DNA from 4 places in the Parendozoicomonas sp. 2304DJ65-17 genome. Region 4 is predicted to be linked to each of the others. Evidence: predicted binding sites of a transcription regulator. Region 4 holds the regulator's gene; each other region holds the start of a gene.
What was found. Region 4 encodes FNR, which switches genes on or off when oxygen is low (the NO sensors DNR and NnrR bind a similar motif). Its sites were predicted from a motif close to TTGATNTANATCAA; they were not measured.
Positions count from the first base shown of each region.

Region 1: ACY2RR_RS22025 (cytochrome ubiquinol oxidase subunit I) is a predicted target of FNR. The motif match lies at 1,820-1,833, and genes of this name have one in related genera.
Region 2: napF (ferredoxin-type protein NapF) is a predicted target of FNR. The motif match lies at 2,094-2,107, and genes of this name have one in related genera.
Region 3: glpA (anaerobic glycerol-3-phosphate dehydrogenase subunit A) is a predicted target of FNR. The motif match lies at 1,765-1,778, and genes of this name have one in related genera.

Region 1 covers NZ_JBYVJV010000012.1:67,648-71,862, forward strand. Annotated here, with positions in the region: gene ACY2RR_RS22010 (S-(hydroxymethyl)glutathione dehydrogenase/class III alcohol dehydrogenase) at 1-90, opposite strand, end outside; gene ACY2RR_RS22015 (LysR substrate-binding domain-containing protein) at 235-1,110, shown strand; gene ACY2RR_RS22020 (hypothetical protein) at 1,101-1,643, opposite strand; gene ACY2RR_RS22025 (cytochrome ubiquinol oxidase subunit I) at 1,986-3,566, shown strand; gene cydB (cytochrome d ubiquinol oxidase subunit II) at 3,578-4,215, shown strand, end outside.
Region 2 covers NZ_JBYVJV010000002.1:865,697-869,911, forward strand. Annotated here, with positions in the region: gene napA (nitrate reductase catalytic subunit NapA) at 1-1,071, opposite strand, end outside; gene ACY2RR_RS08900 (chaperone NapD) at 1,068-1,328, opposite strand; gene napF (ferredoxin-type protein NapF) at 1,346-1,849, opposite strand; gene ACY2RR_RS08910 (ATP-binding protein) at 2,235-3,980, shown strand; gene narL (two-component system response regulator NarL) at 3,977-4,215, shown strand, end outside.
Region 3 covers NZ_JBYVJV010000012.1:132,455-136,669, reverse strand. Annotated here, with positions in the region: gene glpK (glycerol kinase GlpK) at 1-608, opposite strand, end outside; gene ACY2RR_RS22295 (MIP/aquaporin family protein) at 708-1,574, opposite strand; gene glpA (anaerobic glycerol-3-phosphate dehydrogenase subunit A) at 1,840-3,555, shown strand; gene glpB (glycerol-3-phosphate dehydrogenase subunit GlpB) at 3,552-4,215, shown strand, end outside.
Region 4 covers NZ_JBYVJV010000018.1:33,310-37,524, reverse strand. Annotated here, with positions in the region: gene ACY2RR_RS24245 (hypothetical protein) at 1-289, opposite strand, end outside; gene ACY2RR_RS24240 (hypothetical protein) at 515-1,171, opposite strand; gene fnr (fumarate/nitrate reduction transcriptional regulator Fnr) at 1,668-2,426, shown strand; gene ACY2RR_RS24230 (adenine phosphoribosyltransferase) at 2,436-2,978, shown strand; gene ACY2RR_RS24225 (hypothetical protein) at 3,107-3,607, shown strand; gene ACY2RR_RS24220 (TraR/DksA family transcriptional regulator) at 3,647-3,979, opposite strand.

The DNA of each region.
Region 1 (4,215 bases), on a different contig from region 4:
CAGCATCACATCCACTTCTTCAATGGAGAGTGGCTCACCGGCTTTCCAGGCGATGGCGGCTTTGGATTTAATAAACTGTTGTTCAGACATGGTCTGCCTTCCTATATATGAGCGATAAAAACGATCTCTAACAGCACGCTTGATGACTGCTTTGGATGCCCTACATTGTAGTTACTTCATTTTGAGTGATAATCCCCTTCTAAAGTAATTCATTTTTACCTATATGTAATAATTATGCTTCAGTGGACAGGTATTTCCGAGTTTGTCGCAGTTGCTGAGTCTGGAAGCTTTACCCGCGCCAGCCAGACGCTCAATCTTTCAACCGCGCAGGTGAGCCGACAGGTTTCTTTGCTTGAGCAGCGCCTGGGTGTACAACTGTTCTACCGCACTACCCGCAAAGTGTCGCTTACAGAAGAAGGTACGCTTTATTACCGTCACTGCCGATTGGCTCTGAATGGGCTGGAAGACGCTGAAAGAGCAATCTCCCAGGTCACCGATACGCCTCATGGCCTGATTCGTATGACTGCTCCCGTCACTTATGGCGAACAGTTCATCATGCCGCTGGTACTGGATTACATGGAGCGTTATCCCGAGGTTGAGGTGATCTGTGATTTAACCAACCAACAGGTTGACCTGGTAGAAGGTGGTTACGATCTTGCCATTCGTTTAGGACACCTCACCGATTCCAGCCTGAAAGCCAAACGACTGGCCAGTCGTACCCGCCATGTCTGTGCGTCACCTCTTTATATAAGCAAGTATGGTGCGCCTCACTCCCTGTCAGAACTAAACCAGCACAATTGCCTTGTGGGCAGTCAGCGGCATTGGAGATTTCTGGAAAGTGGCAAGCCTCGGTCAATAAAAGTCAGTGGGTCCCTAGAGTGCGCCAGTGGTTACAGCCTGATGAGTGCAGCAGTGAGAGGGTTAGGGTTAGTGCAGCTGCCTAACTATTATGTACAGCAGGCCATTGAAGAAGGAAAGCTGGTGCCATTACTGAAACAGTTTCAGGAACCGGATGAAGGTATCTGGGCGGTTTACCCGCCTAACAGACATCTTTCACCCAAAATTCGTGTATTGGTTGATTTACTTGCAGAACAGCTGCCTCACTTCTGATTTTTGATATTTTCGCAACGCTGAACAATATGGCTGACAGTAATATCGTTCATAGTATCAAGCGCAGCAGGTGCCAGATAAACAGAGCCGGGTTTCAGGTAATTATTGTCCTCACCATCAGCTCCGTCGTGAGGAACTCCATCCCAGATGGCCAACCCGGTTTCTTCCTTATCCACAATTTTTGTAACTGAATATGGGTAAGCGATACTTTTCTTCAAATAGCTGATCAGATATGTCTTTAAAGGTAAGCGGTTGCCAGATTTAGGCAGGGCTTTACCGTCATAATCTTTGTAAGCTTCATGCTTCACCCTCAAGGTGTTGTAATAACTAAACACTACATACCCCGAAGCGACATAGTTTGCCGTGGCTTTAATTACCGAGCCGTTATTATCGTTAGAGAAGTAAATATCGTAGTTACAGTCGACCTTAAATGGGTCCCTGTTCAACGCTCTGAGTCGTAATGAGTCACCAAATGAAATGGTAGCTCCCATCAGAGAAATCACTACAAGCAGGGTCATCATAGGTTTTTTCATAATCAGGCTCTCCAAGGATCATAACGCATCCCCTTTTGAGGCAACTCCAAAACACCAGTTCCATAATTTCCCTAACATCAACACAAGCAATACAAACCGTTACTACCAGAAGCGAACAACTAATAGAAAAAACTAAATATACCGATAGGAAAAGATCATAAGCCGTCGAGAAAACATTGACCTGCATCAACCGGCCATAAAACAACCACCACCTATACTACGCATGGTTACTCACAAGGCTACAGGAATACCCTGAACCAACCACAGCAGCGTTTCGTAGTATGAAGTCTGCCGTTCGGTTTTGGCCTTACTGAACACCCTTTCCTGCTGCATGGTGTCCCTATGATCTCAGACTACGTTGTCGACCTGTCGAGGCTGCAATTTGCCCTGACAGCGCTTTACCATTTCCTGTTTGTTCCCCTCACCCTTGGCATGAGCTTTATGCTGGCCATTATGGAATCGGTCTACGTGATGACTGGCAAGCAGGTTTACAAAGATATGACCCGTTTCTGGGGCAAGTTGTTTGGTATCAACTTCGCTCTGGGTGTGGCAACGGGCCTGACCATGGAATTCCAGTTCGGTACTAACTGGTCTTACTATTCCCATTATGTAGGTGATATTTTCGGTGCCCCGCTGGCCATTGAAGCACTTGTGGCCTTCTTCCTCGAATCCACTTTTGTTGGCATGTTCTTCTTCGGCTGGGACCGTATGAGCCGGGTTCAACACCTGGGCTGCACCTGGCTGGTTGCGATTGGTTCCAACTTCTCCGCCCTGTGGATTCTGATTGCCAATGCCTGGATGCAAAATCCAGTTGGTGCCGAGTTCAACTTCGAAACCATGCGTATGGAAATGGTGAACTTTGCCGAGGTAATCTTTAACCCGGTTGCCCAAGTTAAGTTTGTCCATACCGTCGCTTCCGGTTACACCACAGCCTCTATGTTTGTGCTGTCTATCAGCGCTTACTATCTGCTGAAGAATCGTGATATTGGCTTTGCCCGCCGCTCTTTTGCCGTAGCTGCCGGTTTTGGTATGGCATCGATTCTTTCCGTAATTCTTCTGGGTGATGAGTCCGGCTATGAGCTGGGCGATGTTCAACAGGTGAAACTGGCGGCTATCGAAGCAGAATGGGATACTCACCCTGCTCCAGCGCCGTTCACAGTGATTGGTTTGCCGGATCAGGAAAATATGGAAACCGACTTCGCTGTCCGTATTCCCTGGGTAATGGGCATTATTGCTACCCGTTCTTTTGATAAAGAAGTGATGGGTATCAAAGACCTGATCGATCGTAACGAGCGCCGTATTTACGATGGTATAGAAGCCTATCGCCTGTTGGAAGACTTGAAGTCTGGTAACGATACTCCCGAAAAGCGTGAAGCCTTCCTTTCTGTTCAAGACACTCTCGGTTACGGATTGCTGCTTAAGCGTTATACCGACAATGTGGTAGACGCCACGCCAGAACAAATTCGTATGGCCGCTGAAGATACTATCCCTCAGGTTTGGCCGATGTTCTTTGCCTTCCGCATTATGGTTGGCTGCGGCTTTATTATGTTGTTTGTATTTGCGGCCGCATTCTACAAAACAGCGCGCCGCACCGAGTACAAGAGTCGCAAGTTCCTGACTATTGTCTTGTTCTCTTTGCCACTGCCCTGGATTGCTGCCGAAGCTGGCTGGTTTGTGGCCGAGTATGGTCGTCAGCCCTGGACTGTTGCCGGAATGTTGCCTACCTGGATGTCAGCCTCCAATCTCACAGTTAACGACCTGTATATGAGTATTGCTGGCTTCACTATTTTCTACGGCATCTTTGCAGTGATCGAAATGTACCTGATGGTGAAATATGCCAAGCAGGGGCCGAGCAGCCTGCATACCGGCCGTTATCACTTTGAACAAACCTCTTCTGGCGAAACCGCCATGAGCACTCACTGACGGAGGCCGCCATGTTTGATTATGAAATGTTAAAGCTTATCTGGTGGCTGTTGATCGGCATCTTGCTGATCGGCTTCTCCATTATGGATGGCTACGATTTAGGCTCTGCAGGCCTGCTGACTATTCTTGGGAAAAACGACACCGAGCGCCGAATTGTTGTAAATGCTGTTGCTCCCCACTGGGATGGTAATCAGGTTTGGCTGATTACCGGTGCCGGTGCCATATTTGCTGCCTGGCCAACTGTGTATGCCACAGCCTTTAACGGCTTTTACTGGGCACTTCTCGTAGTTCTGTTTGCACTGATTCTTCGCCCTATTGCCTTTGAATACCGGGCGAAAGTTGAAGAACATCAGAAGAAATGGTGTGACCTTGGTTTGGTAATCAGCGGTGTTGTTCCAGCCCTAATCTTTGGTGTGGCCTTTGGTAATCTGTTTCAGGGCTATGGATTTACTCTGGACAATATCCTGAGGGTGTCTTACACCTCTGGCTTCTTTGACCTGCTCAACCCATTTGCTCTGTTGTGTGGTGTGGTTAGTTTATCCATGCTGCTGATGCAGGGAGCCAGCTGGCTGAATCTGCGAACCTCTGGCGTTGTTCAGGAACGTGCATCTGGCATTGCCCGCATTCTTGCCATTGTTGTACTGGTGAC
Region 2 (4,215 bases), on a different contig from region 4:
ATTCTTGGTTGGAACACCGGAAATTTCGGAGGCTTTCTCTACGGTGTATTCGCTAACGAACTGAGCGAACTCTTCAAAACCAATTTCCTTGGAGCCACCATTACCAGGGTTGGCTGCTTCCTGTTCCAGTTTGTGTTCAGGGCGCAGGCCGTAACCGATATCGGTTACACCTAGGCGGAAGTGGGTGTGCTTTTTAATAAAGTCTTTATTAACAGCATCGTTCTGGATCAGGTAGTTACATACGTAGTTACCAATGGCCAGGTCAGATTGTGGCGTGAAAATCATGCCGTTATCAGCCAGCTCAAAAGAGCGGTGCTTAAAGGTGGACAGCACAGCCACTTTCACATGGTCGTTAGACAGTACGCGATCAGTGATACGAGACCACAGGATCGGGTGCATTTCCGCCATGTTGGAACCCCAGAGTACGAAAGCATCTGAGTGTTCGAAGTCGTTGTAGCAACCCATTGGCTCGTCGATACCGAAGGTACGCATAAAGCCACCTACAGCAGAAGCCATACAGTGTCGTGCGTTAGGGTCGATATGGTTGGTGCGGAAACCGGCTTTCATCAACTTGGAAGCAGCATAACCTTCCCAGACAGTCCACTGGCCGGAACCGAACATACCAACTGGAGGCATTTCGTCAGAGTTGCGGGAGTCCTTGATCGCGTCCTTCCACTTCTCGGCCATAATGTCAAAGGCCTGATCCCAGGTGATGGGAGTGAATTCACCGTTCTTGTCGAACTGGCCGTTTTTCATCCGCAGCAGAGGCTGAGTCAGACGGTCTTCGCCGTACATGATCTTGCCAAGGAAGTAACCCTTGATGCAGTTCAGGCCTTTGTTAACCGGTGCTTCAGGGTCGCCCTGAGTCGCTACAACACGACCATTTTTGGTACCTACCAGTACGGAACAGCCGGTACCACAAAAGCGGCAAGGGGCCTTATCCCAGTGGATTTCAGTTTCTTTACTGCTGGTAATCAGGTTGGTTGCAGACGACGGCATGCTCATACCGGCTGCAGCTGCGGTGGCGGCGACCGCGCTGGACTTTATAAAGTCCCGGCGATTCTGTTTCATGCTTCACTCCAGGCATCATTGTGCGTGTACACCAGCGCGGTGGAAATGACCCCCTCCACGTGGCTGATTTGTGTGATGGTGTCGACCATCGTTTTTTGTCCGGGGAGTTCTTCTACAGTCACTACCAGCTTTCCTTCTGGAGCAGCTGCGTGAACTTCAACGCCGGTTAAGGTGTTCAGATTGGCTTTTACATTTGCCAGTTTTTCAGGATTGGTATGCACCACCAGGCCGGATACTGAAACGGCTTCCTGATCCATGATGTTTGCTGATGGAGTCATAACGTTTTCTCACTGGCAGAGCGCATGGCTATGGCAGACACTGGGCAGCTTGCTACGCAGGCACCGCAGCCATTGCAAAGTTCGTTGTCGAGGGTTGGCAGGGCAATGCCGCCAGGGGCTAGAAGAAACTGAATGGCTTCCTGTTCGCACTGTTCTCCGCAGGTGCGACAGTGCACTTTGTTCTGAGCCAGACAGTTGTTTTGAATGTGAGCTGTAACCTGCCAGGGCTGCTCTGAGTTCTTGTTGATTGCACCGTGATTACAGGCGTTTACACAGGCTTCGCAGAAAGTGCATTCTGTGTTGGAAAAGTCAGCCTCGGGAAAACCACCGTCTCCACGTTTCAGCAGATTGGTTTCGCAGGCGATAATGCAGTCATTGCAACGTTCACAGCTATTAAGGAACTGATCTTCTGGCAAGCTCCATGGAGGACGCACGACATTGCACGGGTTGATGTTGGCCCGAAATAATCGTCTGCGAGAGTGGTTGATGGCCTGCTGCATATTTTGTTTTTAAGGCTGTTTGAGAGAACGTAATTACACGACGCAAGGCCATGGTAATACTGTGAAAAATGAGGGAAAGGGGGGCAGAGAAGGCGAAATGAGAGGGGATACCTACTATCTACCTCTTTGGTGGTAGAGCAAAAAAGCAAAGAATCCTGACAATAGCGTTACTGTATATAGAAATAACAACAAGCCACTGTGATTTGTGAATCATTGGTGGTAGAAAGCAAAAAATAATCAGCGATTGATCTGTATCAATTTTTCCTGATAGCACCCAATTGGCATTTTTAAGATGACGTTAAGGCGTAAGCTACTCCTTATTCTATTTTCAATTATTTTACTTTCCGCAGCCGCGATCAGTATTTCTCTGTGGTATGCGAAAGTCATGGAGACTGACGCCGCAGCTATCAATGAGGCTGGGTCTTTGCGCATGCAGTCTTGGCGACTGGCTGAGCATGTGGTGGTACCAGAGGTTATTACCGAAGATATCCTTGCGCCTCTGGTTTTGGTTTACGACAAAAGTCTTGAGCAGGATGCATTAGCTGTTCTTGGTACATGGGATAACCAGATAGGTGTTCAGTATCTGCAGATCGTTCATGAGTGGCAACAGATTATGCGCCCCATGCTGCAGCGTCAGGAGTTTAATAGTTACATTCAGGCGGTTCCTGATTTTGTTGATCGTATTGATGTTCTGGTTGATGCCCTTCAGGAAAATACCGAGAGCAAACTGAAGTGGCTCTACACAACGATGGTGGTTGCCCTGGCGGCGCTGCTTATTATTTCTGTTCTGGTGGTTCGCGATATCCAGCGCAGTCTTCTCGATCCGGTGGGAGAGTTGGTTGGGGCAGCTAACCGTGTTCGAAAAGGAAACTTTTCTGTTGAGCTTTCTTACACCGGAACCAGTGAACTTGGCCAGCTAACCCAGACCTTTAATGGTATGGCTGGAGAGTTGCAGAGGCTTTATCAGAGCCTTGAGCAGCAGGTTGAAAGCCAGACGCTGGCGTTAAGCCGCTCGAATGCTGCGCTGGAACTTTTGTACGACTCTTCGCGGACCCTTGGACATAACCCTTTTGATCGCACCAATATGACAACCCTGCTCGCTCGCTGGCAAAAACTGCTGGGATTGAAAGGGTGTTATCTGTGCCTGACAGGAATTTCTGGCCATGAATGGTTGCAGCGAGTAGAGCACGCTTCCAGCCAGACGTCAGGGTGCGAGGGCGATCGTTGCCTGAGCTGTTTGGATGGCTGTGGTAATAGTGGGGAACTGGAAACAACGCAGGTTCCGGATCGTAATACCTTTCCTGTAGCTGTGGTTAATGATGAACACAGTTATGGCTTTCTTCGAGTGGTACCTGATTCAGAAGGCACATTAAATGAAGAAGAGCGTCAGTTGTTACAGGTTTTTGTGGATATTCTTGCTACTGCCCTGAGTCAGAGCCGACAGCATGAACATGAACGCAGAATTTTGCTGATGGAGGAGCGTGCGGTTATTGCCAGGGAACTTCATGATTCTCTTGCCCAGTCCCTGTCCTATCAAAAAATCCAGATAGCCCGTATCAGACGGCTTCTGCCGGAAGTTGAAAATGCTTCCAAGGCGCAGGCTGTGGTGAATGAATTACAGGATGGTGTGAACAGTGCTTATCGTCAGTTGCGGGAACTGCTGGTCACATTCCGTTTGACCATGGCAGAAGGGTCTCTGAAGGAAAATATAGAAAGTACTCTGGAAGGTTTTATCAAGCGAGCGGATGATATCCATTTTGAGCTTGATTACCGCATACGTTTCCAGCAAGTAGATGCCCATAAAGAAGTCCATGTCCTGCAAATTATTCGGGAAGCTCTGAGTAATGTTGTGCAACACGCCCGGGCCAGCGTGTGCCGGGTCAGCTGTTACCTGAGTGATGATCAGCAGATTATTGTGACTGTAGACGATAATGGTCGTGGCATTGGGGATAACCCTGAGCGTCATGGGCACTATGGATTGAGCATTATTCGTGAAAGAGCCAGTAGCTTAGGTGGCACAGTGCAACTTTTACCTTCTCCTCAAGGTGGTACAAGAGTGCAGCTTAGTTTCAGCGCAGATTCGGTTGAAGCAGATGCGATTGAGGCAAAGAGTCTGGAGTTGGAATCATGAGTTCAACAGTATTGCTGATAGATGACCACCCTCTGTTACGCAGGGGGTTGAAACAGTTGATTAACGATTATCCGGATCTGGAAGTGATTGGTGAGGCCGGTGATGGCCAGCAGGGTCTGGAAAAAGCAGCGGAGCTTGACCCTGACCTGATTCTTCTCGATCTGAATATGAAAGGTATGGATGGTCTGGAAACTTTGCGTGCCATCCGACGACAGGGGATAACGACACGAGTCGT
Region 3 (4,215 bases), on a different contig from region 4:
TCGTCCCACTCCAGGGTCTTGATGTTGAATAGCATGGTGCGGGAGGCGTTGGTCACGTCAGTCACGTGAGTCTTACCTTCGGTCAGCTTCCAGGTCAGCCAGGTGTCGATAGTACCGAACAGCAGCTCACCTTTTTCAGCCTTTTCACGTGCGCCTTCAACGTTATCCAGAATCCACGCCACCTTGGTGCCGGAGAAGTAAGCGTCAATCACCAGACCAGTGTTCTCACGAACATAGTCTTCCAAACCGTCACGCTTCAACTGCTCGCAGGTGCTTGCGGTACGGCGGCACTGCCAGACAATGGCATTGTATATAGGCTGGCCAGTGTTTTTATCCCACACCACAGTGGTTTCACGCTGGTTGGTAATACCAATAGCGGCAATCTGCTCAGGTTTGATATCAGTCTTGGCCAGAACTTCAGTCATCACGCCACGCTGAGTCGCCCAGATCTCCATGGCGTCGTGCTCAACCCAGCCAGCCTGAGGGTAGTGCTGGTTAAACTCCTGCTGGGACACACCAACAATACCGCCATTGCGATCGAAGATAATTGCGCGGCTGCTGGTAGTTCCCTGGTCAAGAGAAAGAATGTATTTGGTTTCGTCGGTCATGACTCAGTCCTTAAAGCCCCGTTTCCAGGGCTTTATTGTCGTGAAGATATTTAAGGAAATAAATGGCTTTTCGTTCAGTAATTAACCAATGTCTGGCAATTACTTAGCGTTCAGTGCTTCTTCAACGGAGGTGGTGCCTTCCTGTTCCATGCGAGGCTCGCAACCAGGAGTGCCGCATTCCTTCAGAAGAACCAGCTGCTTTTCAATAATGCGTGTGTAAATGAAGGCACCCAGGTTGGCACCAACGATTGGGCCAAGGATGGGAACCCAGAAATAAGGATTGTCGCGGCCGCCAGTCATGGCAACAGAGCCCCACTCAGAAACCAGGGCAAACAATTTAGGGCCAAAGTCACGGGCTGGGTTCATGGCAAAGCCAGTCAGTGGGCCGAAAGAACACCCGATTACGGCGATCAGAATACCAATCAGAACGGCGGTCAGTGCACCTTTAGGCGCGCCGTTATTGTCATCACCCAGTGCAAGAATGCCGCACATCAGAATGGCAGTAATAAACACTTCAATCATGAAGGCATGGCCATTGCTCAGAACAGCGTTGGGGTAGGTAGAGAAAATGCCTGCAGTGGCAAGGTGATCAACACTGCCAGGTACAATGTTGTTCACAGTATTGAACTCAGCGAACAGAGGTTGATACATCAGGTAAACCAGTGCTGCACCGATAAATGCGCCAATAACCTGGGAAATAATATAAGGAATAATTTTGTGTTTTTCGAAGCCCTTGAATACCGCAAGAGCAATAGTTACCGCAGGGTTGATATGGGCACCGGAAATACCACCGGTCACAAAAATCGCCATGGATACGCCCATACCCCAAACGATGCTGATTTCCCACTGGCCAAAGCTGGCCCCTGTAAGAACCAGTGCAGCAACAACGCCAGCGCCAAAAATAATCAACAGTGCCGTGCCAACAACTTCGGCAATACATTCGCCGAATAGCGTTTCTCTGTTCATCCTTTTCCCCATTACAGCTTGTTTTTAAATCAGAATTCGGTACGAGAGGGGCTTATTATTCCCATTGTTAGTTTTTGTGAGTTGATGGTAATCAACAAAATCAAACTAATACGGACGAAATGTTCATTTCGCACGTACATCCCTTGAAATACTAAACAATTTCATAGGCTTGCCTGCATGTGGTTAGTGTTTGTTCTGTATCAAAACAACAGGAGTGCACACACAGTAACATTGTCAAGATATGTAAGAATTGGTGTGCATCATTATGAGACGACTGGAAACAGATGTTGTCATCATCGGCGGCGGCGCAACGGGAGCGGGCGTTTTTCGGGATTGCTGTCTCAGGGGAATGCGCTCAATCCTGGTTGAGCGTAACGACATCGCCAGCGGTACCACAGGACGTAATCACGGGCTGCTTCACTCCGGTGCTCGCTACGCTGTCACCGACAGTCATTCGGCGGCGGAATGTATTCGAGAAAACAGAACCCTTAAACATATTGCCGGGCATTGTATTGAAAAGACGGATGGCCTGTTTATCTCTTTGCCAGAAGACGGGCTGGATTATCAGCAAGACTTTATAAACGGCTGTGCTCGTGCAGGGATTCCCACAGAGGTTTTAACACCGCAGCAGGCATTACAGCTCGAACCTTCGGTTAACCCGGCGTTGATTGGTGCGGTAAGAATTCCAGACGGAACCATTGATCCGTTCCGCATTACCTCGGCCAACATTCTGGATGCCCGTGAGCATGGCGGCACCTTATTAAGTGATACCAAAGCCGTTGGCCTGATTATTCGCATGGGCCATGTGCAGGGTATTCAATGCCGTGATCAGCGCACTGGTGAATTGTTTGAAATTCGTGCCCGCCAGGTAATTAATGCCACAGGTGCCTGGTGCCATGAGGTGATGGAATATGCAGATCTCTCTGTAGATATGTATCACTCCCGCGGTGCGTTGTTAATTATGGGCCACCGCTTAAATGGCATGGTCATCAACCGTTGCCGTAAACCTGGTGATGCTGACATTCTGGTGCCAGGCGATACCGTTTCCGTGATTGGCACAACATCCACTCATGTTGGCCGTAATGAGCTGGAAACTTTAGAAGTGACCGATGAAGAGGTGCGAGTACTGCTGGAAGAAGGCAGTAAACTGGCACCTGACATGATGAATACACGTGTATTGCGCGCCTACTGCGGCGTACGCCCGCTGGTTTCTCTTTCCTCTGGCGGTTCAGATAGAACAATCAGCCGGGGGCTGGTCGCCATTGATCATGCTGAATCCGATGCACTGCCAGGTTTGATTACCATCACCGGCGGTAAGCTGATGACTTATCGTCTGATGGCAGAAGTGGCTACCGATATGGCGGCCAAGCATCTTGGTGTTTCTGAAAAATGTTCAACCGCCAGCAAGCCTTTGCCCGGTGCACTTCTGTCTGATCAGGACAAGACCAAAGGTAAGAAAGTTCAGGTGGGCGGCTACAGTCTTGCCGACTCTTCATTGCCAAAAACAGTCGCAGGTTCCGCTGTTTACCGCCATGGTGAACGGGCCAAAGATTTTGTGAAAGAAGACAGTAAGTGGTGTAACGCTGTCGTTTGTGAATGTGAAGTTGTGACCCGTGGTGAAATTCTTTACGCCGTAGATCAATTGAATGCCCGCAGTTTGTCAGACCTTCGTCGTCGAACCCGTGTAGGTATGGGCCCCTGTCAGGGAGAAATGTGCGCCTGTCGAACCGCCGGGTTATTGGCAGAATCCCGCAATGATCAGATTGATGCTCTCGACACTCTTCAGGATTTTATTGAAGAACGCTGGAAAGGCGTTAGGCCAGTACTTTGGGGGGATGGCTTGCGGGAAGCGGAGTTCAGTTATTGGGTGCAGGAAGGGTTGTTGGGGTTAGGAAGCCTTCGGCAACAGGCGGCCAACACTGTAAATGCGGTTGATGCCGCTTCAGAGAATGCCACTCAGGATGAGGAGCACAAAGTATGAAACATGAATGTCTGGTGATTGGTGGCGGGCTGGCAGGCCTGACCGCAGGTATTCGTTGTGCCGAAGCTGGTTTAAAAGTGGCGGTTGTATCTGGTGGTGAGAGTGCACTGACTTTTGCTTCCGGATCAATTGATGTACTGGGTTCCATCCCGAGCCAGCCCGTTGTACGACGCCCGTTTGATGCGATTGATTGCCTTGTTGAAAGGTGCCCAGATCATCCCTATGCAAAAGTAGGAAGTGAAAAGGTTTTTCAGTCACTGGACTGGTTCCACGGGCAAATGGCTGAAGCCGGTTTGGAGCTTGGTTTGGCCAGCGATTGCCGTGAAAACCAATGGCGTATAACTGCCGCAGGTGCCCTTCGCCCTACTTGGCTAAGCCAGCCAGCCACAAAAGCTATGCCCTGGGAATGTTTCCACGGTGAGGGTGGTTGTTTGCAGAAAGTGGTATTTGTAAATATCACCGGCTTTCTGGACTTTATGCCCGAGCTGGCTATGCATGGATTAAAACAGCACCCGGCATTCAGCAAGGTGGCTGTAGAACATTTCAATATTAATTTGCCCCTTGAACATGGCCACGGTGCAACAGCTGACACTATGCGCGCCCCGCAGCTGGCCAGCGCAATGGGCGACCGGGATATGGATATTCTTGCGAGGGTTTTGA
Region 4 (4,215 bases):
AGTTCTTAATCAATGGCAGTGTATAGAGACAGGGAGCAGTAAATGCGAAAATCGCACCAACAGCGGCATACCCAACAAGAGATAAACAGGCCTTACCCAGAGATGTGACTATGGACATCTGGCTCTGCCTCTTGGTCGGAATCACTCTGGCCTGCTGGTACGGGCCGATCAGCAGTTGATCCGACTGATCACGGACATCCTGCATTTGCTGAAGATCGGCATCATCCTCAAAGGACGCTTTGTTTGACTGTTGCGGAGGGGTTCCTCCCTGTCTATTTACTCCCTTCATGTCCAACACTCCTTGTTAAACCTGAACCATTAAATAAGCCACCTCTGACCTTGAAATAGCCAGCAGAAAGCCTCGAATTACCCTTTTCGACCGGAGAAAACAGTAGGAGGTTCCGTGATGGTTAGTATGCCTAACAACACTGCAAGATGAGCTGACAGAGGGGAGAGGAATTAAACCCGCCGAAACGGGTTTAATTTACGGCATTAAACAATTCTATCTTATTGTTTAAGTCCTGCGGGGAAGGGGCTTAGAAGCATCTTCCAGCTCGGTGATACGCGCATCGTACTCGTCATGATCTTCAAGCTTACGGTTAGCCGCTTCAATCAGAAGCTTGTTTTCAGTAATCCGCTGTTCATGATCATTGGTTTCAGAGTTACACAGGCGACCACGTGTAGCGGTTCTTACACCCCAACGCAAGAAATCAACACCCATGGGGACTAGACCAACCGACCAGCCACCCTTAACCGCAGCCTTGTAGCTACCACCAGCACTCAATGCCTTGGTCGTCGCCTCAGAGCAACCAGCGCTTTTTGCAAAATTGTAAGCGCTCTTGGAAACTGCTTCTCCAGTTCCACCGAAGACAGCCCCGGAAATGATCCATGGCAGGTAATGGTAACTAAAGGATCTTATTCCATATAGGAACATAGAGCATACTTCTTTAGCTCCACGACCAGCAGAATAGAATGCGTTTGCGACTTTACGCTGACCAACAGCAGTTGAAGCAGTGTCATCACCGCCACCCATCTCAGCATCCTGCTGAGGGTTGCTAACTTCTACAGTTCGACCAGAGTTCTGCGCAGGGGGCCTAGTGTAATAACCCAGAGTTGTTAGTGCACCTACTCCTGCTGCAACAACACCGCCAATGATTAATGGACTTGGCATAAAAACCTCCATAGTTTTCTAGTGTTACCTGATCCCATAATTGTGTTTGAGCACAAATGGCCCGCCGGGCACATACCGGATCAGACGTTATGAGGCCTTCCAGCCTCCCATGCATGCCCAAAAAGCCCGGCAAGCCGGTGAGTTCATGCTTGTCACTATTGACCGGAGACTAACGAGGAGGTTCGTGAATGGAGGCGGTTCTGTCAGATTCACTAACGGGATTGATCAGGAGCAACGGAATGGCAACTCGGCAGAAAAACGGGTTCTCTATTGATAAACAGCAATGTGTGACCGATTTTTTTTCCGATGGGTTTTAATTTTTTTTGTAATGGCAACCCTAAAAGACACCAAAAAGATGACAAGAGACCATCATTTGAACAAAAACAACAGAAAAAAAACCATTATAGGTATCTGCCACAGGGTTAAAGTTAGCCCCGTATTCCCATACAATAGGCTCACTCTCTACATCAGCCAATCTGGTTCTTAGGGGCTCAATATGGCGCCAAAACTGAACGTACGGCATGCCAGCCAAGTAGCCTGCAGGGACTGTAGCCTGAGTCCTTTGTGTCTGCCACTGGCGCTTAAAATAGAAGATATTGATGATCTCGATGAGATCATCAAGCGCGGCAGACCATTGAAAAAAGGCGAACATCTGTTCCTGGAAGGTGATGCATTTCACAGTGTTTTCGCAGTGCGCTCCGGTGCGCTGAAAACATACACATCCACCAATGAAGGTGAAGAGCAGATAACTGGGTTCTACCTGCCCAGTGAACTGGTCGGCCTCAGTGGGCTGGATACAGATACCTATCCGGTGTCTGCCCAGGCTATTGAAACCACCATGGTTTGCGAAATTCCCTTTGATAAGCTCGAAAAGCTCTCCGACAGTCATCCTGCTCTGCGCCGCCAGCTTATGCGGATCATGAGCAAGAAGATTCGTGAAGACCAGCAGATGAAACTGCTGTTGTCGAAGAAAAATGCTGACGAGCGTATTGCGACATTCCTCATCAACCTGGCCAGTCGTTTCCGGCGCCGGGGTTTCTCCTCACAGTCTTTCCGCCTGTCCATGTCCCGTAACGAAATGGGCAACTATCTTGGTCTGGCGGTAGAAACTGTAAGTCGTGTTTTCACTCGCTTCCAGAAGGCGGAACTCATCCATGCCAACGGTAAAGAGATTGAGATTACCAACGCAATGGAGCTGTGTAGCCTCGCAGGTGGTAAACTGACTGACAGTCCTGAGGTTGTAAACATTCAGTAAGTTAGTGATATGAACCAATCTGCATTTAGCGAAGATCGTCTGCGCGGCCTGATCCGGGCCGTGCCTGACTGGCCGGAACCCGGTGTTATGTTCCGTGACATTACCACCCTGCTCAAGTCTCCCGAAGGCATGGGCATGGTTCACGAAACGTTTGCCGAACGTTACCGGAACAAGGGCATCACCCATATTGGCGCCTTGGATGCCCGGGGATTCTTGTTGGGAGCACCACTGGCTGCAACCCTGCACCTACCTCTGGTTATCTTCAGAAAGCCCGGCAAACTCCCCGCAGAAACAATATGCGAGGAATATACACTGGAATATGGTAAAGCAGCCCTTGAGGTTCATACCGACTCTCTTTCCGCTGGCGACAAGATCGTTCTGATTGATGATCTTATTGCTACTGGCGGCACCCTTCTGGCAGCGACCAAACTGGTTAATCGCCTGGAAGCAGAAGTCGTAGAAGCAGCAGCCATTATCGACCTGCCAGCTCTTGGTGGCTCATCCAAGCTGAAAGAAGAAGGCATTGCTTCCTTCGCACTCACCAGCTACTGATCCCCTCCGAACCAGTCTGGAATAACCGGGCTGGTTTACTTTCCTTTCAATTTTGCCGATGTCTCTTTCTGAAAGTTCTGTTATACCTTTAGGTACAACAACGGTTCTCATCGGAAGAGATAAAAGATATGGGTATCTGTGCCAAGGAACTGCGCACACTGGTTATTCGCCCCACGTTAAAACATTTAGGCCTGTGGAGCCCCGCTGCTGAGGATTTACTTTTGGGGACGGCAGCCCAGGAGTCAGGGCTTGGGGAACATCTCAAAATGGATAACCAGCGAGCACTGGGTATCTACCAGATCACACCCCGCATGCACCGAAATGTTTGGGATAACTTTCTTTCTACTCAGCCGGAACTGGCAAGCAAGGTGAGAGGTCTGGCCAGCCAGCATGAGTTTCTTCAGCATCCTCACGCCGAATTAGCCACAAACCTTTCTTACGCGACCGCGGTTGCACTAATGATCTATCTTCGCCGTGGTAAACCGCTGCCTGCCAACTTCAAAGATAACCCCAAACGGTTGGGGCGCTGCTGGCACAACAACTTTCACAGTAAACCACAGGGTACTGTCGATGACTTTGTCGACCACTACAACACCCTGATCCGAGGCAAGGAAACGAGCCAGAGCTAAGAAAGTCAGATTCTGGTATATGACAAGCTGCTTCAGCGGTTATTGCCCACGTGCTTCCGCACATTTCACACACAGGTTGGTGTAAGGCATGACTTTAAGGCGTGCCAAAGGAATTTCCCCACCACAGTCAACACAGAGGGTGTACTCTTCCTCGTCAATACGCTCAAGAGCTTTCTGGATAAGATGAAGTTCATTGACGGCCTCATTACCAAGAGCGTCTATTACCTCATCGTTTTCCCGTTCCTGAGCCTGCTCAGACCAGTCAGCATTGGCTTTTCGGGTAACATCTTTTTTTATGTTATCCAAACGCGCTTGCAACTCTGCCTGACGACTCAGCAACACTTCACGAAATTGGTCATATTCCCCTTTCATGGTTGATTCCCTCTGCACTTTCCTGACTTATGGAACTAAGACTGGCTGACTTATCACTACAGAAATGCCCTTATTCTTACATCTGGAGCAGGCATCCCCTTACATGATTTATGACTTCTTATATTTTGCATTCTAGGGTTTACGATCAGCGCGGCTGGTGACATATATCAACAACAGGCTGACCGAGTTTAGCAAACCTTCCGCGCCTTCCAGCAACAGAAACGGCCTATCACTAT